2 regions of the Sphingomonas sp. Ant20 genome follow, and region 1 is predicted to be linked to the other one. Evidence: riboswitches for the same ligand, from Rfam matches in the RefSeq annotation. Region 1 holds a riboswitch; the other holds the start of a gene.
The links. Region 1 has a riboswitch for thiamine pyrophosphate ahead of thiC (phosphomethylpyrimidine synthase ThiC). Riboswitches for the same ligand answer to the same signal wherever they lie in the genome.
Positions count from the first base shown of each region.

Region 2: it holds a riboswitch for thiamine pyrophosphate, as region 1 does, so the genes downstream of both, NI18_RS12750 (TonB-dependent receptor) here and thiC (phosphomethylpyrimidine synthase ThiC) in region 1, are expected to answer to the same signal.

Region 1 is NZ_JRVI01000060.1:30,251-42,210, forward strand. It holds gene NI18_RS10025 (ABC transporter ATP-binding protein/permease) at 1-1,311, opposite strand, end outside; gene NI18_RS10030 (hypothetical protein) at 1,433-1,663, shown strand; partial or broken gene NI18_RS10035 (phytoene/squalene synthase family protein) at 1,809-2,755, opposite strand; gene NI18_RS10040 (TIGR00730 family Rossman fold protein) at 2,904-3,485, opposite strand; gene NI18_RS10045 (phytoene desaturase) at 3,684-5,162, opposite strand; gene crtY (lycopene beta-cyclase CrtY) at 5,159-6,325, opposite strand; gene NI18_RS10055 (GNAT family N-acetyltransferase) at 6,695-7,123, shown strand; gene NI18_RS10060 (hypothetical protein) at 7,420-7,734, opposite strand; partial or broken gene NI18_RS23305 (sterol desaturase family protein) at 8,144-8,511, shown strand; gene NI18_RS10065 (DUF2141 domain-containing protein) at 8,417-8,866, shown strand; gene NI18_RS10070 (MipA/OmpV family protein) at 8,936-9,784, shown strand; TPP riboswitch at 9,886-9,995, shown strand; partial or broken gene thiC (phosphomethylpyrimidine synthase ThiC) at 10,035-11,955, shown strand.
Region 2 is NZ_JRVI01000091.1:656-12,615, forward strand. It holds partial or broken gene NI18_RS12735 (copper resistance protein B) at 1-77, shown strand, start outside; gene pnuC (nicotinamide riboside transporter PnuC) at 8-625, opposite strand; gene NI18_RS12745 (phosphotransferase) at 622-1,773, opposite strand; gene NI18_RS12750 (TonB-dependent receptor) at 1,788-4,121, opposite strand; TPP riboswitch at 4,171-4,259, opposite strand; gene NI18_RS12755 (FCD domain-containing protein) at 4,424-5,146, shown strand; gene NI18_RS12765 (outer membrane beta-barrel protein) at 5,354-6,598, shown strand; partial or broken gene NI18_RS27050 (polysaccharide biosynthesis/export family protein) at 6,731-6,940, shown strand; gene NI18_RS12770 (SLBB domain-containing protein) at 6,977-7,426, shown strand; gene NI18_RS12775 (glycoside hydrolase family 5 protein) at 7,707-8,789, shown strand; gene NI18_RS24375 (ATP-binding protein) at 8,899-9,465, shown strand; gene NI18_RS22420 (hypothetical protein) at 9,432-10,208, shown strand; gene NI18_RS12785 (GNVR domain-containing protein) at 10,192-11,568, shown strand; gene NI18_RS12790 (CpsD/CapB family tyrosine-protein kinase) at 11,565-11,960, shown strand, end outside.

The DNA.
Region 1 (11,960 bases):
GATCCCGATCGCCGCGCGCAATGATGCCTGGCGCACCTGCGCAATGTCCTGTCCGTCGACGGTGATCCGCCCGCCCGTAAGGTCGTAGAAGCGGTAGAGCAGCCGCGCGAGCGTCGACTTGCCCGCGCCCGACGGCCCGACCACCGCGAGCGTCGATCCCGCAGGCACGTCGAGTTCGAGATCACGCAGGATCGGCCGGCCCGCATCATAACCGAACGAGACATTCTCGAACCGGACATGACCCGCGCTCACCGCCAGCGCGGGCGCATTGGCCACGTCGACGACGGAAGCGGGCGTGTCGATCAGGTCGAACATCGCCGCCATGTCGAGCGCGCCCTGGCGGATCGTGCGATACACCATGCCGAGCAGGTCGAGCGGCCGAAATAGCTGCGCCAGCAGCGTGGAAACGAAGACCACGTCGCCCGCCGACGCCTCGCCCCGGCTCCACCGCCACACGACGAAGCCCATGCCGCCCGCGAGCATCAGATTGGTGATCAGCGCCTGGCCGAGGTTCAGCCATGCGAGCGAATTTTCGCTCTTCACCGCGGCTTCGGAATAGGCGGTGATCGCGCTGTCATAGCGCTTCGCCTCGCGCTCCTCCGCGCCGAAATATTTGACCGTTTCGAAATTCAGCAGCGAATCGACCGCATGCGCGACGGCACCGGTATCGAGGTCGTTCATGCGTGCGCGGAGGGCATTGCGCCAGTCGGTGACCATCCGCGTGAACGCGATATAGCCGACCACCATCACGACCGTCGCGACGACCAGCGGCCAGCCGAACTTGGTCCAGAACAGGCCCAGCACCAGCACGAGTTCGAACAGCGTCGGCGCGATGTTGAACAGCAGGAAATACAGCATCGTGTCGATGCTCTTGGTCCCGCGCTCGACCACCTTGGTCACAGCACCAGTGCGCCGTGACAAATGGAAATCGAGGCTCAGCGCATGGAGATGGCGAAACACCTGCGCCGCCAACCGCCGCGACGCGTCCTGTCCGACCCGCTCGAACACCGCGTTGCGCAGATTGTCGAACAGCGTCGTCCCGAACCGCGAGGCCGCATAGCCGACCACCAGCAGCGCGACGAGCGTAAGCGCGCCGCGGTCATTCCCCGCCATCCGGTCGACCGCATATTTCAGGGTGAAGGCCGCGCCGAACACCTGCACCAGCTTCGACGCGATGACGAGCAGCATCGCGACGACGATCCGCACCTTCAGCTTCGGCTGCCCCGCCGGCCACAGGAATGGCAGAAAGCGACGGAGCGTCGGCAGCAACGGCTGGTCCGCGCGGGTGGAGGTGTAGGTATCAGGGGGCATTGCTGGTGGTGATGTAGGCGTGGTCAAGCCCCGGCGAAAGCGGTTGACGGAACAATCCTGCCACTTCGTCGCTTTTCATACCGTGTCCAACGCCGGGCACGGCGATCCACTGGAGAATGAAATGGAACCGCTGTTCTACGTCATGGCCATCATGGGTTGCAGTGACGGCAATATGAACTGCACCGAGGCACGGGTCGTGCCGGCGCGGTACGAAACCATGGCGCAGTGCCGCGCGGCGCTTCCCGATCAGCTCGCGCAGAACACCGACGTCCCCTATCCGATGATCGGCGCCAACTGCCGCACCGCGGGCGCGCATATCGCCGTGACAGGCAAGGCCAAAGCACGGGGCTGATCCGCTCGTGTGGGGGTCACCGCCCGTCCCCCCCTCCGTTCGTGCTGAGCGAAGTCGAAGCACAGGCCCCGAACGGATGCCCTTCGACTTCGCTCAGGGCGAACGGAAGGGGCAGGGACAGACGTTGAATGTGCTAGGGCCGGATCTACCGCGGTCGTGTCCACAGCCTCGGATCCCGCGGCGTCCGCGGATACAGCCGCTCCCGCGCCGCCGCCTCCCGCGCGGCTCTGGCGATAAACCCCAGCTTTTGCGCCCCCGACGTCGTAACGCGGTGATCCCAGGCATGCTCGCCACGCGCCGCGACAGCCCGCCCGATCGCGCCATAGATGCCGGCCGCTGACAGCACGGCCCAGGCCGACCGAAACGACAGCGCGGGCGTGCCCTCCCGTGCGCTCGCCTCGAACGCCGCCGCGCGGTCCGCCATCCGCTTCGTGAGCACCGCGAGGCGCGCGCGGAACGGCGGCTTCATGTGCTGGCCGGGCGGAAAGTCCATCTCGACAAGCCAGTCCTCGGGCAGGTAGCAGCGCCCGACCCGGTCGTCCTCCTCGACATCGCGCATGATGTTGGCGAGCTGGAACGCCATTCCCAGGTCACAGGCGCGGTCGAGTGTGTCCTCGTCATCGGGATCGACGCCCATCGCGATCGCCATCATGCAGCCGACACGCCCGCGACATGGTAGCAATATTTGTACAGGTCGTTTTCGGAGCGCGGTCGCCACTCGCGCGCATCGAGCGCGAAGCCCTCGACCAGGTCGCGCGCGAACCGCTTGGGCATCCGCGTCTCGGCCGCGACGATCCGCAGCGCGTCGAATGCGGGCTCGCCGACGACCTCGCCCGCCAGCGCCTGCTCGGTCATCGCCGACAGCGTGACGAGCCGGGCCGGGGCATCGTCGACCACGGTCATGCCGTGCCCGTGATCCTGCCCGTCGGCGATATCGTCACACCGCCGGCACCAGGCGTAGAGCAGCCACGCCCGTTCGCGCGTCGGCTTGTCGAACAACAGGCTGGCGGCCGCGAAACTCTTCGATCCGCGCGCGATCGACTCCTTCGCCGTCGCGACGATCGCTTCGCGGGTGGGGGAGGGGGAGGTCATGCCGTCACCGTTACTACCACCCCGGCGAAGGCCGGGGTCCAGGTGGGAAAGCGAGTGTAACAACGCTTAGAGCGAGCCAATCCGCGTCCCCCAACTGGGCCCCGGCCTTCGCCGGGGTGGAGCAGGATAGTGTGCGGCCTCAAGACGCTCACAGATCCGACGCGTTCATCCGGACGATCGGCTGCGTCGGCACATGCTCCGCCATCCGGTCGAGCAGCAGGTCGAGCGTATCCGCGACGATCAGCAGGTCACGGTGCTGCGGTCGCAGGAAGCCGACCTCGCCCATCTTGTCCCAGAACGCGATCAGATGGTCATAATAGCCCGCGGTGTTTAGCAGCCCGACGGGATCCGCATGATAGCCGAGCTGCGCCCAGCTGAGCGCCTCCCACAGCTCGTCCATCGTGCCCGTACCGCCGGGGATCGTCACGAACCCGTCCGACAGGTCGGTGAACATCTGCTTGCGCTGGTGCATGCCCTGCACGACGTGGAGTTCGGTCAGCCCCCGGTGCGCAACCTCCGCATCGACCAGCGCCTGCGGGATCACACCGATCACCTCGCCGCCACCCTCAAGCGTGCCGTCGGCGATCGCGCCCATCAGGCCGGTGCGGCCACCGCCATAGACGAGGCCGATTCCGCGCTCGGCAAAGGTCCGTCCCAGCGCGCGTGCGCCTTCAATATACAGGGGATCAGCCGGCGTCGCCGACCCGCAATACACAGCAAGTCTTTTCATGTGGCCTCGCTAGGGGAAGCGCGCGTGGTGCCGCAAGAAAAGAATGGGTTCGCGCGGAGACGCGGAGGCGCGGAGGTGTTGCAGTCCGGACAGCGCTTGCGCTGTCTTCACGCCCGCTCCGCCATGGGTTGGAGACGCGGTCGCTTCGCAACACGCGCATCACCTCCGCGTCCTCCGCGCCTCCGCGCGAACAAACCCTTACTGCTCGCCCTCAAGCATCAACCGCGCCGTCGCCTTAGCACTCCCGACGACGCCCGGAATCCCCGCCCCCGGGTGAGTCCCCGCGCCGACGAAGTACAGGTTCGGGATATGATCGTCGCGGTTGTGCACGCGGAAATAGGCGCTCTGCGTCAGCACCGGCTCGAGCGAGAAGGCCGAGCCCAGATGCGCGTTCAGATCCTGCGCGAAATCCTTCGGCGCATAGCTGAACTTGGTCACGATCCGGTCGTGGATGTCGGGGATCAGCCGCCGACCGATCTCGTCGAGGATCCGCTTCTCCAGGATCGGGCCGATCTCGTCCCAGTCGACCGGGAACTTGCCGAGATGCGGCACCGGCGCGAGCGCGTAGAAGGTCGAATGCCCCTCCGGCGCCAGGCTGGGGTCGGTGACGGTCGGATGGTGCAGATAGAGCGAGAAATCTTCCGCCAGCACGCCGTGATCGTAAATGTCCGACAGCAGCCCCTTATAGCGCGGCCCGAACAGGATCATGTGGTGCGGAATGCCCGGCCACGTGCCCTTGATCCCGAAATGCACGACGAACAGCGACGGGCTGTACTTCTTGCGCTCGAGCGACGCCTTGGTCCGCTGTCCGCTGCGCGACGTCGCCAGCAGGTCGCGATAGGTGTGCATGATGTCGCTGTTCGCCGCCACCGCATCCGCCTGGCCCGACCAGCCGCTTGCCGTCGTGACCCCGGTCGCGCGGTCGCCCAGCGTCTCGATCGAGGTGACCGGGTCGTCGAGCCGCAGCACGCCGCCCAACCGCTCGAACTGGGTCACCAGCGCCGCGACCAGCCGGTTGGTACCGCCGCGCGCGAACCACACGCCGCCGTCGCGCTCCAGCTTGTGGATCAGCGCATAGATCGCGCTGGTCGTCATCGGATTGCCGCCGACCAGCAGCGTGTGGAACGAGAGCGCCTCGCGCAGCTTCTCGGACTTCACGAAGCTCGACACGATCGAATAGACCGAGCGCCAGGCCTGGTATTTCGCCAGTGCCGGCGCCGCCTTGATCATCGATCCGAAGTCGAGAAACGCGACATGGCCGAGCTTCTCATAGCCTTCGTGAAACACGCCGGCGGAATAGGCGAGGAACTTCTCATAGCCCGCCCAGTCGCCCGGATGCAGCTTCTCGATCTCCGCCCGCATTTGCGTATCGTCGTTGGTATAATCGAAGTTCGTCCCGTCCGCCCAGTTCAGCCGGTAGAAGGGCAGCACCGGGTCGAGCGTCACGTCCGCGCTCATGTCGTGCCCGCTCAGCGCCCATAGTTCGCGCAGGCAGTCGGGATCGGTGATGACGGTCGGGCCGGCATCGAAGGTGAAGCCGTCGCGCTCCCAGTAATAGCCACGCCCGCCCGGCTTGTCGCGGCTCTCGACGATGGTCGTCTGGACGCCTGCGGATTGCAGCCGGATCGCGAGCGCCAGCCCGCCAAACCCTGCGCCGATGACGATAGCTGTCTTCATGATCTCATACTGCCTGCGATGGCGCGGACGGCGCGCACGATGGGGACGGGGGGCTTGCCGGTCAGGATCCGCGCCTTGTCGGTCATGGTCGAACGTCCGGCATAGAAACGGCCTATCAGCGAAGGGGAGAGACGATAGAAGCGCTCGAGGATCCGGTAGCGTTCCTCGGGCTCCGCCGCGCGGAACAGCATCGTGTCGAGCATCCGGTAGAAACCGCGACTCTTCCACGTCGCCTGCGCCATCGCATAGGTCGCGTCATGCAGCCGTGCGCCCGAGAAATCCCCCAGCGCCGCGATCATCGACGCGGTCCGCACCGCATCGGGCAGCGAATAGCCGGTGGTCGGGTGGAACATCCCCGCGCGCATCCCCGCCTTGGCGACGCGCGCGCCGGTCGAGCGCCAATAGGCCTCGAAATCGCCGCCCATCGCGACCGGCAGCACGCCCGATTCCTCGCGCTCGATCCGCTTCACTGACCAGCCGCGCTCGGCGACATAGGCATCGATCCGGTCGCGCAGCACGGGCAGATCGAGATCGGGCGTGTCGCTGTAATAGGTGTCCTCGACGAACATCCGCCGCGCCTTGAACGGCAGGCAATAGACGAAGCGATAGCCGTCGAGCTGTTCGACGCCTGCATCCATCACCATCGGCCGCGGCGCCTTGTGCATCGCGTCGAGCAGCATCTCGCGTCCGAGAAATTTCTGCCACGCCAGATCGAGCAGCGTGAGGTCGCCCGGCCCGCGCGCGTCGATCACCCCGGTCGCTTCGATCCGGTCGCCGTCGCTCAGCACCACCGCGGTCGCGCTCGCGCCGCTGACCTTGCGGTCGAGCATCAGCGCGTGCGGCGGCAGGACGCGGCGTACCTCGCGGTCGAGCTGGACGCTCTCGATCGAATTGTAACGCGCGTCGATGGTCCGCGCATGCCCTGGAAAGCGCACGTCATAGCCCTGCCAGCCATGCACCACGAGCGGCGCGACGATCCAGCGGTCCGCCGCCGCCACGTCGCTGTCGAAGAACGACCAGAGGTGATTGCCACCGACCGTCGGGGCGGCATCGACCAGCCGCACGTCGAGCGCCGGATGCTTCGCTTTGAGCGCCAGCGCGATCATCCCGCCGGCCAGGCCCGCGCCAACGATCGCGACGTCGCAGGAGATCGTCGATGCCATGGCTCCGACTAGCGCAAACCGGCGCCTGCGAAAACAGCCTTTCCCGCCCAATCGCACGCGAAGACAACCTGCATTGCCGGCCCCCCTGCCTCTTCCGCCACCGAGGCGATCCCCCTCGGGTTACCGCCTTCCGCTGCCACCGCGCGGCGGACGCGAAGGGACGGGGAGCGCCAGGTCGGGCATGGCGCGCCGCCGCCATCTCCGCCACTATGTCCATGCCAGATCCGGAGCCGCCATGCCCCCTCACACCCGACCGACGCTTCGCCAGCACCGCACGCCGGCCCCCGCCACCCCCAGGCGCCGACGCTGGCCACGGCGCGCCTGACGCTGACCGGCCATGTCCCTGCCGATCTCGACGACTGCGCCGCGATGTGGGCCGATGCCCGCGTCTATGCGATGATCGGCGGCTCGCCGCGCAGTCGCGAGGAGGTGTGGATCCGGTTGCTCCGCTCGATCGGGCAGTGGACCGCGTTCGGCTATGGCAGCTGGATCGTGCGCGAGACCGCGACCGGCCGGCTGATCGGCGAGATGGGGTTGATCGATGCGCGGCGCGCGATCCTGCCGCCGATCGACGGTCCCGGTGCGATCGGCCCCGAAATGGGCTGGACGCTGACCGGCGACGCGCAGGGCCAGGGCTATGCGTCGGAGGCTATGGCGGCGGTCCTGGCCTGGGCCGACCCGCGCATCGCCGCCACGACCTGCATCATCGACCCCGGCAACGCGCCCTCGCTCAGCCTCGCCGAGCGCCTCGCTACCGCCTGCGCATCGAGGGTCGTTATCGTGACGCGCCGATCCTAATCCTCGACCGGCGCGCCTGACCTCGGTTCCGGACGCTCGGCGGACAGGTCGAGCGATGCTGGCCGAGGAACTGCGCGGGTTTTTACGGTACCGGGCAGCCGCAAGTCGTCGCTGCTGCCCGGCACCGTGTGCGGTGCGCGCTCTTTTCCGGATCAGCCGGGAGCGCTCATGCCCATGTTTACGCGCTGGCGATCAGTTCGCCGGGACCTTGATGAACGGGTCATAGCTGTAGGTCTTGCCCGACATCGAGAAGACGACGCTGTACTGGTAGGACCCCTGTCCTGTGCCGTTGTTGATCACACAGGTCCAATAGATGCGCCCGCGGGCGTCGTCTGTTTTTCAAGATTCTGGAATACACTATTCGGCGGGTTCTGCGTGCATTGACCGGTAAACCCGGTGATTGCGATATTATCGGCGGGATTGATGGGATAGACGGTCCACACCAAGACGTCACCGGCATTGCACGGCGTCGTCAACTCGTTGCCACCCTCGGACGTGCCTTCATAGCCCGTCGTGTCGATCATATACAGACCCTGGGTGATGGTCTGGCCACTGGCCGTCGACTGAGCTGTTTCCACATCCACAGCAATCATGATGTTGATGGTTGCCATATCCTCATCTCCTAAATTTATAGTATCGAGATGGCCTGTCTCCGACATGGCGTCAGACTTTCAAACAGGCGTTATCGTCGTAATGGAGCAATGTTCTGCTATCCGGATCTGAAATTCGTTGACCTGAGTGAAATTTCACATTGCAAGGCGTCAATGAGACTTCAACAACCGAGTTGTTGGCGCATGAATTCTGCAAAATCGATAAAGTTATGATGAGGATTCGGTGTTCGGACATAGATCAGGGCGGCGTCAAGTTTGCAGGCGCACAGGCCGTCGCGCTTTGCAGCCGCGTACCCGGATGCCGCCGGTATCGATCATTTTGCGGGGGCGATAGGCTAGAGTGAGTGCAAACAGGTGGAGCACCGTCCGGGTGTGGTCGACCTAGGATCTGAATGGCAACGGCGTTCGATCCGGTCCCGTTGCTGTGATAATTCCGCTACGGGTCGTCGCGATTCCGACCCTGGCGGTGCGCTCGGTTTGGCTCTGACGGTCATGACCGTTATGGAGGGGGCCAATCCGATGGGCCGGGAGGTTTTTCCCCGGTTCATGTGGAGGGGAGCATTGGGGACATGGCTGATCACGGCCAGCCACCATCAGCCACATCATGAACGATACAGGTGCAATTATGAGCTCACTTTCCGGTTCTGGGATCGGCTCTGCGGCACCGACCGGGAGCACGGCGATGCGGGCAGCTCGCATGCCAAGGCTGCCGCGCGTGCTGGCGGCGGCCGCGGTCTGGGCCGTTCTGGCGGCAGCGAGCCCGGTCACGCGGCTTGACGTCGAGGTCGACAATCTCCGCTCGGCCAAGGGGTTGATCCGTATCTGCCTGACCGCCGACCCCGATAATTTCCCCGCCTGTGTCGACGATGCCAAGGCACTGACCCGGACCCTGCCCGCCGCGGTCCGGACGACGAGCTTTCCGGGCCTGCCGCAGCGTGGCTATGCGCTGGCGATCATCCATGACGAGAACAGCAACTCCAAGCTCGACACGATCGCGGGTATCCCGCGCGAGGGCTATGGCTTCTCGAACAACGCGGCGGTACGCTTCGGACCGCCGCGCTTTTCCGCAGCACGGTTCATGCTCGCCGGTGATGCCGAAATGCAACAGGTTAGGATGCGTTACATCTTCTGACGGATTGCAACGGACCGAATGGGGTTGCCCCGCGTTGCGCGGTGGAACCTTTTTGTCCGGAGCCCGTCCTTGCGCGCATTCTCACTCGTTCTGACTGCCGCAACCGCGGCCGTCGCCCTCGCCACGCCGGCACTTGCGCAGACGGATCCCAATCCGACCCCGCCAATCACCGATCCCGCCGACAACAACCGCATCACGCTCGGTCTCGGCGTCGCGTCGCTTCCCGATTACGAGGGTGCGGACAGCAACAGCTTCACCCCCGGCGCGGTCGCGATCGGCACGATCCGCGGGCATGACTTCTTCACGCGCGGTACGCAGCTCTATGTGAACCTGATCCCCAATACCGGGTCGGTCGGGATCAACTACGAAGTCGGCGTTATCGCCGCCGTCCGCACCGATCGCACGGGCCGGGTCGACAACCGGCAGGTCCGCGCGCTCGGCAAGATCGACACGGCCTATGAAGTCGGCGGCTTTGTCGGCATCGGCAAGACCGGCGTCATCACCAGCGATTACGACACGCTGACCGCGCGTGTCGCCTATATCCACGACGTGTCGGGCACGCACGACAGCTATGTCATCACCCCGCAGGTCAACTACACGACGCCGCTGTCGGTCCGCACCCTGGTCGCCTTCGGCCTGTCGGCGGATTATGCAGGCAAGGGCTTTGGCCGGACCTATGCCGCGGTCACGCCGATCGGCACGATCAACAGCGGTCTGCGCACCTATGACATCAACGACAGCGGCTTCCGCCGGGTCAACGTCTCCGCGTTTGCTTTGCAGAGCCTGTCGGGCGATCTGCGCCGCGGCTTCGGCGTCGGCGCAGGGGTGCTCTACGGCCGCATGCTCGGCAAGTACAAGGACAGCCCGATCGTCGCGGACGCGGCGATGCCGACCAGTGGCTCGGCGCGGTGGGCCTGACCTACACCTTCTGATCGCAACCCGCCGATCGATCCGAAACCCCGTGCGGCCCGGCCGTGCGGGGTTTTTCCGTTTGCGCCCCCGTCCGTTGCGCCTATGCTCGCCCTACCCCGGGGGAGCGCCGATCCGCGCTTGAGAGGAAGGCAGGAGCCTTCGACCCGCTGAACCTGATCCGGTTGATACCGGCGGAGGGAGGGAGCGGTCGCCACAGAACCGCATGCCTTGCTCCGAGACCTTTAGGAGCAAGCGCATGGCCGATTACGATCCCCGCATCCCGACCGCCGACATCGGCGTCACCACCGGCCCGATCCGCGGCTCGCGGAAGATCCATGTCGCGGTGCCCTCCAGCCCCGACGTCCGCGTCGCGATGCGCGAGATCGTGCTCGACCCCAGTTGCTCCGAGCCGCCCTTGCGCGTCTACGACACCAGCGGTCCGTACACCGACCCCAGGGCGACGATCGACATCACGCCGGCCTGCCGCAACTCCGCCGCCAGTGGATCGAGGCGCGCGGCGACGTCGAGAGTTACGACGCGCGCGCGGTCCGGCCCGAGGATAATGGCCAGCTCGGCCCCGACCGCTCGGGCGGCGTCCCGCAATTTCCCGGCAGCATCAAGCGCCCGTTGCGCGCCAGGCTGGCGCCAATGTCAGCCAGATGCATTACGCACGCCGTGGCATCATCACGCCCGAGATGGAATATGTCGCGACGCGGGAGAATCTCGGCCGCGCGATGCTGAAAGAGTATAAGCGCGACGGCGAGAGCTTCGGTGCGTCGATCCCCGACTTCGTCACCCCCGAGTTCGTCCGCGACGAGGTCGCGCGCGGCCGCGCGATCATCCCCAACAACGTCAACCACCCCGAATCCGAGCCGATGGCGATCGGCCGCAACTTCCTGGTCAAGATCAACGCCAATATCGGCAATTCGGCGGTCGCGTCGAACGTCGCCGCCGAGGTCGACAAGCTCGTCTGGTCGATCCGCTGGGGCGCGGACACGGTGATGGACCTGAGCACCGGCCGCAACATCCACGACACGCGCGAATGGATCCTGCGCAACAGCCCCGTGCCGATCGGCACCGTGCCGATCTATCAGGCACTCGAGAAGGTCGGCGGCGTCGCCGAGGATCTGACTTGGGAGATCTTCCGCGACACGCTGATCGAACAGGCGGAGCAGGGCGTGGATTACTTCACGATCCACGCCGGCGTGCGCCTCGCCTATATCCCGATGACCGCCAAGCGGGTCACCGGCATCGTCTCGCGCGGCGGCTCGATCATGGCGAAATGGTGCCTCAGCCACCACAAGGAGAGCTTCCTCTACGAGCGCTTCGACGAGATCACCGAGATCATGAAGGCGTATGACATCGCCTATTCGCTCGGCGACGGGCTGCGCCCCGGCAGCATCGCCGACGCGAACGACGAGGCGCAGTTCAGCGAGCTCTACACGCTCGGTGAACTCACGCACCGCGCATGGAAGAGCGACGTCCAGGTTATGATCGAGGGCCCCGGCCATGTGCCGATGCACAAGATCAAGGAGAATATGGAAAAGCAGCTCGAGGTCTGCGGCGAGGCGCCCTTCTATACCTTGGGGCCGCTCACCACCGACATCGCGCCGGGTTATGACCATATCACCAGCGGCATCGGCGCGGCGCAGATCGGCTGGTACGGCACCGCGATGCTTTGCTACGTCACGCCCAAGGAGCATCTGGGCTTGCCCGACCGCGACGACGTGAAGGTCGGCGTCGTCACCTACAAGCTCGCCGCACACGCCGCCGACCTCGCCAAGGGTCACCCTGCCGCGCAGATGCGCGACGACGCGCTGAGCCGCGCGCGCTTCGAGTTCCGCTGGCGCGACCAGTTCAACCTGAGCCTCGACCCCGATACGGCCGAGCAATATCACGACCAGACGCTCCCCGCAGAAGGCGCCAAGACCGCGCATTTCTGCTCGATGTGCGGTCCGAAATTCTGCTCGATGAAGATCACGCAGGAGGTGCGTGACTTCGCCGCCAAACAGAACGGCCCCGCCGACACGTTCCTAGCGGCCGATATCGATCAGACCGACGCCAACCGCGCGATCTTCGCCAAGGGTGCGCATGCCGACGCAGAAAAGGGCATGGCTGAAATGAGCGAGAGGTTCCGCGAGAAGGGCAGCGAGATCTACCTCCCCGCGGACGTCTGATCCGC
Region 2 (11,960 bases), on a different contig from region 1:
CCGCCCGCTATGCGCGCAGCGACGGCGATAGCACGGGCGGGGTCTCGCTCGCGCTCGGTGTGCGCGCCTGGTTCTGACGCGCCGCCTGCCACTGCCGATAGCCCAGCAGCGCGAGCAGGATCATCGCCGCATAGAGACCCGCGGTCAGCATCAGGCCCTTCGCGACGAACATCCCGACATAGACGATGTCGACGACGATCCACAGCAGCCAGCTCGCACTGTGCCGCCGCGCGGTCCAATATTGCGCGACGAGGCTGAAGCTGCTCAGCGTCGCATCGATCCACGGCAGCGCCGCGTCGGTATAGCGGCTCATGACGAACCCGATTCCCAGCGCGGCACCTGCACCGGCGCAAAGCCCCGCCAGCGCGGGGATCGGCCGTAGCGGCACGACGGCGACGTCGCCCGCATCCTGCCGCCCGCGCGTCCAGTTGCGCCACCCATAGACCAGCGCACCCGCGAACACCGCCTGCAGCATCATGTCCGCATAGAGCCGCACGTCGAGGAACAGCTTGAAGTACAGCGCACAGGCCAGCAAATTGACCGGCCAGCACCACAGCCGCCGCACCGCGGTCAGCCAGATGCCGAGGAAACTGACCGCGACCGCGGCGATCTCGAGCATCGTCACGCGCCGTTCTCCGCATCGGCGATCCGGCGGAGGAACGCCTGCCCCGGTTCGGACAGAAACCACGCCGCATGGCCGATCAGATAGCCGTCCCAGGCCAGCGCCGCCGCGCTCATGTCGCCGAGCACCCCTGCGAAATACGCGACCTCCGACAGGGCGAATTCGAGATGCACCAGCGGCAGCAGCCGGACGAGCGTCGCCCGGTCCTCCGCACCGAACGCGGTCGTCGCCGCATAGCCCGCCAGCAGCGCACACGCCGCCTCGGGCTGGCCGATCGCGGCGTCCGCGCCCTGCCCGAGCGCCAGCCAGGCAACACCGCTGCGTTCGATCGCGATCGCCACGTCGTGCAGCGCGCAGGTCCGGTCCGCCAGCCCGAAATCGATGACGGTCCGCACGTCCTCCTCCTCCCAGAGCAGGTTGGAGGGATGCCAGTCATTATGCGTCCACAAGGCCGGCTGCGCGGCGAGCCGCGGCTGCAACCCGTCGCCGAGCGCGCTGAAGAGCGACGCGAGTTCACGCCGCCACGGCCTCCGGGCGAGGAACGCGGCGAGCGCCGGCCGCGCCACGACATAGCGTCCCGCCGCCGCCATAGGATCGGGATCGGGCAGGATGGTGAAGCTCGCGACCAGCGGTTGCAGCACGCGCGCCGGCGCATCGAACCCCTGCGACGCGCGGTGCAGCCGCGCCAGCGCAACGCCCGCCGCACGCGCCTGCGCGAGCGACAGGAACGGCGTCCAGGACGGCCGGTCGCGATACAGGTCGACGCCGGCGGCCTTGCGATGCAGTTCATAGGTCCAGTCGCCACGGGCCAGCGCGCCGCTGTCGCTGGCGGCGAGCGTCATGACCTCCGGCACCGTAATGCGCGTCCGCAGATGCGCGATGAACCGGTGTTCCGCGCCCAGCTGATCGGGCGTCCGCATCCGGCGGTGATGCCGCTTGAGCAGGAACATGCCCTGCCAGGTCTCGACGAGCGCCGCTGCGGAGAAAGGACGCGGCGAATGCCAGTGCACATGCTCGAGCAGACCGGCGGCCGGAAACTGCGCGACCACCGTCGCGGCTTCCTCGGCGGTGATCGCCGGCCAGCTCGGTGCGGCCATGTCCGTGCCCATCCCGTGGACCAGATGCGCCGCCGGCGAGCCCGCGCCGATCATCGCGCGCGCTCCGGTCACAGGCCGCGCGAGATGGTCGCCATGACGGCCGCACCACTTCCGACATAATAGGTCGGCGCAGATCCCGCGATCAGCGTCCCGCCGCGCCCGATCACGTCACGCGCATTGGTCGAGACCGACTGCACCCCCGCCAGCACGCGCGGATCGGTCACGTTGATCGCGTTCAGCCGCAGGTCGGTCCGCTTGCCGTCGAGCATCGACGCCAGATGCACGCCGACCGACAGGTCGAGCGTCGCATAGCCCTTGATGCTCTCGTCGTTGACGAAGGTCGCATATTGCCGGCCGACATATTTCACCGCGACACTGCCGAAAAACCGTCCGTCGTCATAGGTCCCGCCGCCACCGACCTGGACGGTCGGGCTCGAGACCGCATGCCGGCCGCGGGTCGGCAGATAATCGTCGCCAACCGGCAGGTCGTCGCTGATTCGCGCGCGTAGATATTCGCCCGAGACATAGACGCTGACACCGCGCGCCGGGCGATAGTCGATCTCGGCATCGATCCCGTAGGAGCTCTGTCCCCCGGCATTCAGCGTCGAATTGACCAGCGCGCCGCCGCTATTGATGACCGTTGCCAGCTGGCGGTTGCGGAAATCATAATGAAACCCCGTCACCGATGCGGACAGCGCTGTACCGATATAGCGATAGCCCAGCTCCTGCGAGACGGCATATTCGTTCTTCAGCGCGGTCGTCCCCGCGCTGACCAGCGCACCGCCCGCATAGCTGTCGTAGAGCGTGAACTCGTTCGGCGTGCGGAAGTTGGTGGTGATGTTGGCGAACAGCTGCTGCCGGTCGTCGATCTCGTAATGCACCGCCGCCCGCGGCAGCGCGGCGAAGCTGTCGAGACGGACGCTGTCCTGCGGGCCGGGCAAGTAATTGCGCCCGCTGCGCAGCACATTGACGCCCTTGAACCCGATATCGACCGCAAGACGCGGGGTCAGCGTGACATGGTCGGCCAGGAACGCCGCCTTGGTCACCGTCACGGTCCGCTGGTTCTCATAGGCGAGCAACCGGCCGTCGGCGGTCCGGATCGCCTTTGCGCGATAGCCCCAGCGATCGGCCGGTGCGCCATCGGCGCCGACCGCGGTGTAGGACTGGACGACGCGGTCGATGCCGTGATCGAACCACAGCCCCGCGGTCAGCCGGTGGATGCCCCGCTCGATCGTCAGCGTGTTGACCGTGCCCACGCGGCGCTGGTCACCTGTATAGTTGCCCAGCACCGTCGCGACCCCGTCGACCGCGCCCGGCAGCGCGATCGGATCGGCGAGCGGCTCGATGCCGAGGAAATTGCCGGTCGTGCCGAGCTGCGTGCCATAGGGCGAATTGCCGTAGCCGAACTGCAGATAGCTGGTGCTGTCGAGCGTCACCCCCGCGCCCAGCGCCAGATGCACCGGCGCCGACGCATAGAGGTTGCGGAACGGCGCGCGGTAGAGCCGCCAGTAATTGGTGTTGCCCGCACTGTACCGCGCATCGAAGTTGAAATCGCGTCCCTGGGCGCGCCATTCGGCGAGCGTCGGGCTGCGATAGGTCGACGAGTTTGCATCGTTGAACGACAGCGCCAGGCTCGCGCGGTTGCCGTTGCCCCATTCGCCGAGCAGCTTGGCATCGACATGCTGGCGCGTGTCATGGCCGGCACCGCGCCAGTTGTTCGCGCGCGTGTTCGAATAGGAGACGAACGCCCGCAGCCCCGTCTGGCCGATCCGCCCGCTATCGAGCCGGACGAAGCCGCGCCGCGCCGCATAGGACCCGATCGACAGGTCGACGAGCCCGCGCGGCGCCGCACTCGGATCGTCGAGCCAGAGCGACAGCGACCCGCCCGCACCGCCCAGCGTCGGCGACGCGATATCGACCGCGCCCTGCGCCAGCGCGATGCGCTGCAGATTCTCGGTATCGGCGAACTGCGAGGGATAGGCGTAATAATAGCCAATGTCGTTCTGCGGCGCGCCCTCCATCGTCACACCGATCTCGTCCTGCCCCAGCCCGCGCAACGTCAGGCTCGAACTGGTCGACAAGCCGTAAGGATCACTCGACGCGACGGTCGCGCCGGGCAGGAGGTTGACCAGCTGGAACGCGTTGAGCGTCGGCGCCTGCTTGGTGATGAACGCCGCGGCGATCGCGCTCTCGGACTTGGGCACCGTCTGGTCGGGGAGCAGCCCCTCGGGATCGAGAAGACCGACGACGCGGATATCGACCGGGTCGGCGCCGTCCCGCGAATCCGCCTGCGTCTGCGCGCCGGCGGGGGTGAAGGCCACCACAGCAGCAAGTGCCACTGCCAGCGCACTGCACGCAACACGGGGCGGCCGGCCCGTCATCAGGTCAAATCGAAGGATCATCACGGTCTTGCGTCCACTCCACACGGAGGGACGACGGACGCGCCGCCAGCCCTCCCTACGCCGGTATCAACCGGATCAGGTTCAGCGGGTCATGGGCTGCAGCCCACCTCTCAGCCGCGCGTCAGCGGCCCCCCGGGGAGCGCGCCGTCTAGGCGGTTCGGTCTTCCGGGGATAGCGTTATTGCCCGTTCGCCCTTCCGCAGCGCCTTCCCGGCACACGCGCGGCAGAATTATATGACAATCCACGCCACCCAGACGCTTGCAGTGGGTGACAGCCGGACCGGTTTGCGCCACACAGGCTTTATGGAGCGTGTGCTGACCGACGTCGTTGCCCTGGAGAATCGGGATCTGGGACGGAACCTTACGCATGGCATGCTCGACCTGCTCGGCAAGGCCATCGTGACCGGCCAATATACGGATCGGCCCTTCCCGACCGAGGCGGAGATCGCGGTGGCGCATGGCGTCAGCCGATCGGTGACCCGCGAGGCGGTCAAGATGCTGACCGCCAAGGGACTGGTCAGCGCGCGCCCGCGACAGGGCACGATCGTCCAGCCAGCGAGCAGCTGGAACCTGTTCGACACCGATGTGCTGCGCTGGCTGCTGGACCGCAAATTCTCGGTCGAGCTGCTCCAGCAGTTCAACCAGCTGCGGATCGGGATCGAACCGGAAGCGGCGGCGCTCGCGGCGCTGTACCACACCGAACAGGACATGGTCGCGATCGAGGCGGGGCTGGCGCGGATGGCCGCGGCTGAGCGCAGCTATGACGATCCACTCGACGCGGACATCGCGTTCCACGTCGCCGTCCTGCGCGCGTCGCGCAACCCCTTCTACGCACAGTTCCAGTCGGTGGTCGAAACCGCGCTTCGCACCTCGATCCGCTTCACCAACCGTATCAAGGGGCGCAGCGCGAACATCGCCGACCATGCCGCGGTCGCCGTCGCGATCGCCGCGCGCGATGCCGATGGTGCGCGCGACGCGATGCGACGCCTGATCGGCGACGTGCTCAGCCTGATCGCCGAGGCCTGACACCCGAATCGTCGCGACCCGGTGTACGATCAAGGGACAGCACCGTGCGACGCCGTCACTCGACCTGATCGCGCTTTTCACTTATCGAGACGCGGTGCCCTTGGGCCCGGTGCCGCGAGTCGAGATTTGACAAGCGCCGGAATAGCTCGAAGGACGAAATGCGACCGCGCATCATGCGGGTAGCAATTGAAAACATGACGGGAAACAATGCGAAGGGCTCGAGACGAGCGAACTGCACGGATCGGCAAGGTCGCGCTCGCGGCGGCCATGACCGGCGGTTTGGTGAGCGGTGCGCAGGCACAGACGGTCAACGTCAACACACCCGTCAGCGTGCCCGTCGCGGGCAATGTCGACCGGTTTCGTGTCGTGCCGGTGATCACCAGTGTCTATGACAGCAACGTGCTGCGTCTCAACGACGCGCGCGGCAGCGGACCGCGCGACAATATCCGCGTTTCGCCGGCGCTGGCGGTCGACCTGAACCGCATCTTCGGACGCACCCGCGTCACCGCCGGCGGCACGGTCGGCTATGATTTCAACACCCGGTTCAGCGGCCTCGATCGCGAGCGGATCAACCTGACCTCGAGCGTGACGACCCCGGTCGGCGCGCCCTGCAGCGTGACCGGCAGCGCGGCGCTCGAACGCGCGCAGTTCGATCTCGGCGACACCAACACCGTGGTGACCGAGAGCTTCCTGCGCCAGGTCTATGACGTCGGCGCGAGCTGCCGCGCCGCGGCGGGTTTCTTTCCCGCGGTGGGCGTCAACCGCGTGTCGCTCACCAACAGCAGCCGCAAGGTTCTGGACACGAACCAGTCGGCGCTGCGCGCGGGGATCGGCTACGGGCGGCCCAGCCTCGGTACGCTGCAGCTCATTGGCTCGGTTGCGAAGATCGCGCGCCCGGGTATCGAGGATCTGACCGGGATCGACGATTCGACGATGATCACCGACGTCCAGCTGGTCTTCGAACGTTCGGTCGCGCCGCGCGTCAGCTTCCGGCTTGGCGGCGGCATCACGCATGCCGACCCCAAGCGCGCGGCCGTGCCGTCCTTCAGCGGCCCGTCGTTCGACGCGCAGGTGACGATACGCCCGGTGCCCCGGTTCACGATCGTCGGCTCCGGCCGCCGTGCGGTGCAGAATCAGAGCTCGTTTGGCGCGACCTATATCATCGCCGACAGCTACAACCTCAACGTGTCCTATCTGCTCTCGGCGCGTAGCACCGCCACGCTGTTCGCCCAGCGCGCGCGACGCGACCCGCGCGGCGAGGATCTGGCGCTTACGCTTCAACCACCACGCGGCAAGGATAGGCTGAACGTCGTCGGCGGAAGCTATGCATTCGATTTTCACCGGTCGCTGCGGCTCAGCCTGAACGTCGCTCACCAGCGCCGCACGGCGGACAATGCGATTTACGACTATACGGCCACATCCGCATCGGCGGGTGTCACGGCCCGTTTCTAAGGGGATGATGATGAAGATCCGCATGGCGCATTCGCTTGTTCTGCCGTTGCTCATGGCCGCTGCGGCCGCCGGGGCGCAGGTACCAACCGCGCGCCCGACACCCGCGCCGGCGGGTGCCGTACCCAACGACGCTATCGCCTGGCCCCCGATGACGAGGTCGAGGTGACGATTTTCGGCCAGGGCCCGGGCCAGGTGGTCAAGACGCGCGTCAAAAGCGATGGCACGATCACCCTGCCGTTCCTCGGCGCGGTCCAGGTGCGCAACCAGACCGCGCGTGAACTGGCCGCGGACATCGCCGCCCGGCTGCGGAGCGGCGGCTATTTCGTCAAGCCCGTCGTCAATGTCGAGGTCACGCAGTTCGTCAGCAGTTCGGTGACCGTGTTCGGCGAGGTCGGAACCCCCGGCATCTATCCGCTCGATCTGCAGCTGACCGTCGGCATGACGCTCGCCCGCGCGGGCGGCACGCGTGGGACCAGCGCGGACTATGCGATCCTGAAGCGGGTCGGCGATCCGGTCGAACACCGTATCCTCCTCTCGGACCTCAGCGGCGAATGGAGCGCGGCGACGCTGCTCGAGGCGAAGGACACGCTCTTCGTTCCGGTCGCGCCCGTCATCTATGTCTATGGTCAGGTGAATTCGCCCGGATCCTTCCCGTTAAAGACCGGGATGACGGTTCGCCAGGCGCTTGCCCGCGCCGGTGGTCCGACGCTCGCCGGATCGACGCGGAACGTCACGATCTTCCGCGACGGCGAGAAGCTGAAGAAGGTCGATCTCGACGGCGAACTGAAGGCCGAGGACTCGGTCTTCATCAATGAAAAATGGCTCTAAATCAGTGATCGGCGTCCGGGGGTCGGAATGTCTCGTTTCATGCGATGCCCTGCGCGTTCGTCGTCGCCAGGTCCGTTTCGCAACAGCCTGACGTCTGCGGTCACGGCCTGAGAAGAGGGCGTTCCGGCAACGGGGCGCCCTTTTTCATGCCCTACTGCCCCGCCATGTCCGTCGCCGCCCGCACCAGCACGCCTTGCCATCCGGGCCAGCCGTCGCGATTCCCCCGGCGTTGGTCGAGTGACGCTTGCACGGGTCACCGGCTTGGGTGATGGGCGTGCCGATGCGACATAACGGCCTGTTCATTGCGCTGGGAGGCGCTGCGCTGGTCGCGACGGCTGGCGTTGCGGTCATGATTGCGCCCGCGCGCACCGGTCTGCCGATCACGCTCGATCCCGCCGCCGATGCCCCCTCCGCGACAGGGCCGCGCAAGCCCGCGCATCCGCGCTATACCGGCGTCAACATCGCGACGGGCGGCTTTGCCTCCAAGCGCATTCCCGGGCGCTACGGCTTCGACTATTTCTACCCCAAGCCACAGGAGACCGCGCCCTTCGTCGCCGCGGGCATGAATGCGATCCGCGTGCCCGTTCTCTGGGAACGGCTGCAACCGCAGCCCAATGCCCCGATCGACGCCGCGGAACTCGCGCGGCTCGACGAATCGATCGCTGGGCTCGGCGGGTTCGGCCTGATCATCCTCGACGTGCACAATTACGCCAAATACCGCGGCCAACGGCTCGACCAGATCGACCCGCGCGGCGCGATGCTCGCCGACCTCTGGACCCGCCTCGCCCGCCATTATGCCGGGGACAAGCGTATCGGGTTCGGCGTGATGAACGAACCCAATGGCCTGTCCGCCACGGCGTGGCGACCGATTGCGGAGGCGTCCTTGCAAGCAATCCGCGCGACGGGCGCGCGCAATCTGGTGCTCGTCCCGGGAACGAACTGGTCGGGTGCCCATTCCTGGACGAAAGGCAGCGACTCGAACGGCGAGGCGCTGAAAACGCTCGTCGACCCGGCGAACAACATGGCGTTCGAGATGCACCAATATCCGGATGCCGACTCCTCGGGCACGCATCCGGAATGCGTGTCGCCAAAGGCCGCCGCACAGGCGTTCGATTCGGCCACCGCCTGGCTGCGCGCCAACAAGGCACGGGGATTTCTCGGCGAATTCGGCGCGAGCAGCGACCCGAACTGCCTCGCCGCGCTCGATGCGGTGCTCGGCACACTTGACGCGGGCTCGGACGTCTGGCTCGGTTGGACCTATTGGGCAGGCGGCGCCCTGTGGGGGCCGTATATGTACAGCGTGCAACCCGACAAGACCGGGGACAAACCGCAAATGTCTATCCTGATACGGCACAAATCTTAATGATCACAGGGTATAGTGGCCCCGTGGAGCCGTACGGCAATCCTATTGTGCGTTGCAGCAACGTCGCGTACCCGCTCCCCGGATCGGCAAGGCAGATACAAGAATTATGTTGAAGTCATGGATTGCATCGCTGACGCGCTGGCTGGACGGCCGCGGATGGGCCGAGCCCCCCGTGATCGAGCTGACGCATCGCTACACCCCGCCCGCCGCGCCGGTCGTCGACCTGCCCGCGGATCCCGTCCCGGCAAGCACCGCGACGCGGCTGATCGGCGACCGGCGCAGGATCGCGGACACGTTCGATGCCGCACGCCCGGTGCGGACCCGCGGCGAGCTGTTCGGACGCGCGGTCGAGCTCGACCATCTGCTCGCCGCGACGCTCGACTTTCACCAGCATGCGGTGATCCACGGCGCACGCGGCTCGGGCAAGACGTCGCTGGTACGCGTGCTCGGCGAGCATGCGGATGAATCGGGCGCGTCGTGCTCTATTTCGCGTGCGAACCGCATGCGACCTTCGCCGACATCATCAGGCTCTATCTCGACGCGCTCCCGCCCGCAGCCTTCGCGCCCGGCGGACAGCGTGCCTTTGCGCAGAAGCTCGAACAGATGCCGGAGAATTTCGGCCCACGGGCGTTCGTCGATCTGGTGGCAGACCGCGTCACCGCGCCGACGATCCTGATCTTCGACGAGTTCGACCGGATCGAGGATGCGAGCGTGAAGAGCGACGTCGCTGCGGCGATGAAGCTGCTGTCCGACGCGCTCGTGCCGGTGCTGTTCGTGCTGGTGGGAATCGCGCGGACCGTGTCCGACGTCGTCGCTGGCCACCCGTCGCTGCGCCGGCACATGCGGATCGTGTCGCTGGGCCGGATCGGCGCCGACAGCGTCGACGCGCTGATCGCACGTGGCGAGGCCAATACCGGCGTCCGCTTCGATACCGATGCGCGCGCGATGATCGCCGATGCCGCCTGTGGCTCGCCCTATCACCTGCGCATGCTGGCCGGGCATTCATCGCTCGCCGCTGTCAGCAGCGACGCGGATATCGTCACCAAGGCGCATACCCGCACCGGCTTCGTCGATGCGTTCAGCCACTGGGCGCAGATGAACGAACCCGATGCGCGGCTGTTCGCGAAGGTCGTGCTCGGCTGCACGCTCGAACAGCGCGATGCGCTCGAGGCCTTGGCCCGCACTGCCGCGACGATGGACGTCGTTTTGCTTGATACCGATCGATATGATCGTGCCATTTCGATGCTAGACCCCGCATTGGTCCGCGAACGGGGCAATGACGGCGAACACGATGGCGTGTATTTCCGTGACAGTACCGCGCCGCAGATGCTGATCGCGCTGTTGATGACGACCCCTGTTTCCACCACGGCGGCCCGGCTTGGCGCACCGCAGGAGAGCAACCTTGCTAATACCCGCTGATCTGATCGCGTCGCTCAAGGCGCGCTGGCGTATCGAGCTGGCGATCATTCTGCTGATCGTCGTGCTGGTCGCACTCTGGACGGCCGTCACGCCCAAGACCTATGTCGCGCAGTCCTCGCTGCTGTTCGACGGCGGCCCGGCCCAGTCGGTTACCGACGAGGCGGCGCCGCAGCAGGATGGCGTGGCCGCGCTCGTCGCGACCCAGGCCGACGTCCTGCAGAGCGAGGCGATCGCCGCCGCGGTCGTCCGCGACCTGAAGCTTGCCGCCAACCCGCAGGTTGCTGACCAGTGGCGTGCGCGCACCGGTGGCGCCGGCGACGTCAACGCCTGGTATGGTCGCCAGCTGCTCGGCGGGCTCGAGGTCATACCGGGCCGGACCTCGCGCGTGCTCGCGATCCGCTTCAAATCGGCCGATCCGCAATTCTCGGCACAGGTCGCCAATGGCTTTGCCACCAGCTACCTAGATGCGCGCCTGCAACTGCAGACCGATCCCGCCCGCACCTATTCGCGCTGGTTCGAGGATCGCACGCGCGAGGTCCGCACCGCGCTCGAGCAGGCGCAGGGCCGGCTGACCGCGTTCCAGCGTCGCACCGGGATCGTCGACACGACGACCAACAACACCGACGCCGCGCGCCTGACCGAATTGTCCGGCCAGCTAACCGCGGCCGAAGCGGCGGCGGCGGATGCCGGCGCGCGGGCGGGCGGCGGCAGCACCGGGCTCGACGTGCAGTCGGCCGGTGTCGTCCAGGGTCTGCGCACGCAGATCTCGGCCAAGACGGCCGAAGTCGCACAGCTCAGCGCGGATCTCGGTCCGAACCACCCGCAGCGTCAGGCCGCCGAGGCGGAACTGTCGGCGCTGCGTCGCCGGCTCGCGGTCGAGACCGGGACGAGCACCAATGCGGTGCGCGTCGCCAGCGGTGCGGCGAGCAGCAAGGAAAGCCAGATGCGCGCCCTGCTGAACCAGCAGCGCGGCAAGATGCTGTCGCTCGCGGGAGACCGCGCCGAGCTCGACGTGCTTCAGCGTGACGTCGATTCGGCGCGCGCGGCCTATGACACCGTAACCCAGCGTCTCGGCACGATGCGGCTGCAGAGCGAGGCGCCGTCGACCAACGTCGTCCAGCTCGACGTCGCGCAGCCGCCGATGTTCCCCTCCTCGCCCAACGTACCGATGCGGTTGGCGCTCGGCCTCGTGCTGGGCGGGATGCTGGCGGCGGGGACGGCGCTGGCGCTCGAACTGTGGCGGCCGCGGGTGCGGACGTCGAGTGGCGCAGCGACGGCCATGGGTGTGCCCGTGCTGGGCTCGGTATCGTTTTCGCAGTCGCGCGTCGCGTCGCTGCTGGGTGGAAGGCAGACGTCATGAGGCTTCGTTCGAGCGAAACGGCAAATGTCGTTCGTCCCGCGGTCGCGCCGGGCGCCGAAGCGCCCAGCCAGCGGCAGCTTCTGGGCAAATTGCTGTCGCTGTCGCCCGAGGCGCATCGCCAGATCGAGCATCGCCAGGCTGAAACCGGGCTGTTGTTCGGCGAGGCGGCGGTCCAGCTCGGCTTTGCGACCGAGGAGCAGGTGCGCCGCGCGATCGAGCTGCAGCAGGGCTTCACCGTTCTTCCCGAGGGCGATGAGCGCGTCGATCCGCTGGTCGTCGCAGCATTCGCGCCCGACGATCCCATCGCGGTCACCGCGCGTGACATTCGCGCGATCGTGACGCGCGACGTCCGTCCCGACGGCTCTCCGCTTCAGGGGATCGCGATGATCGGG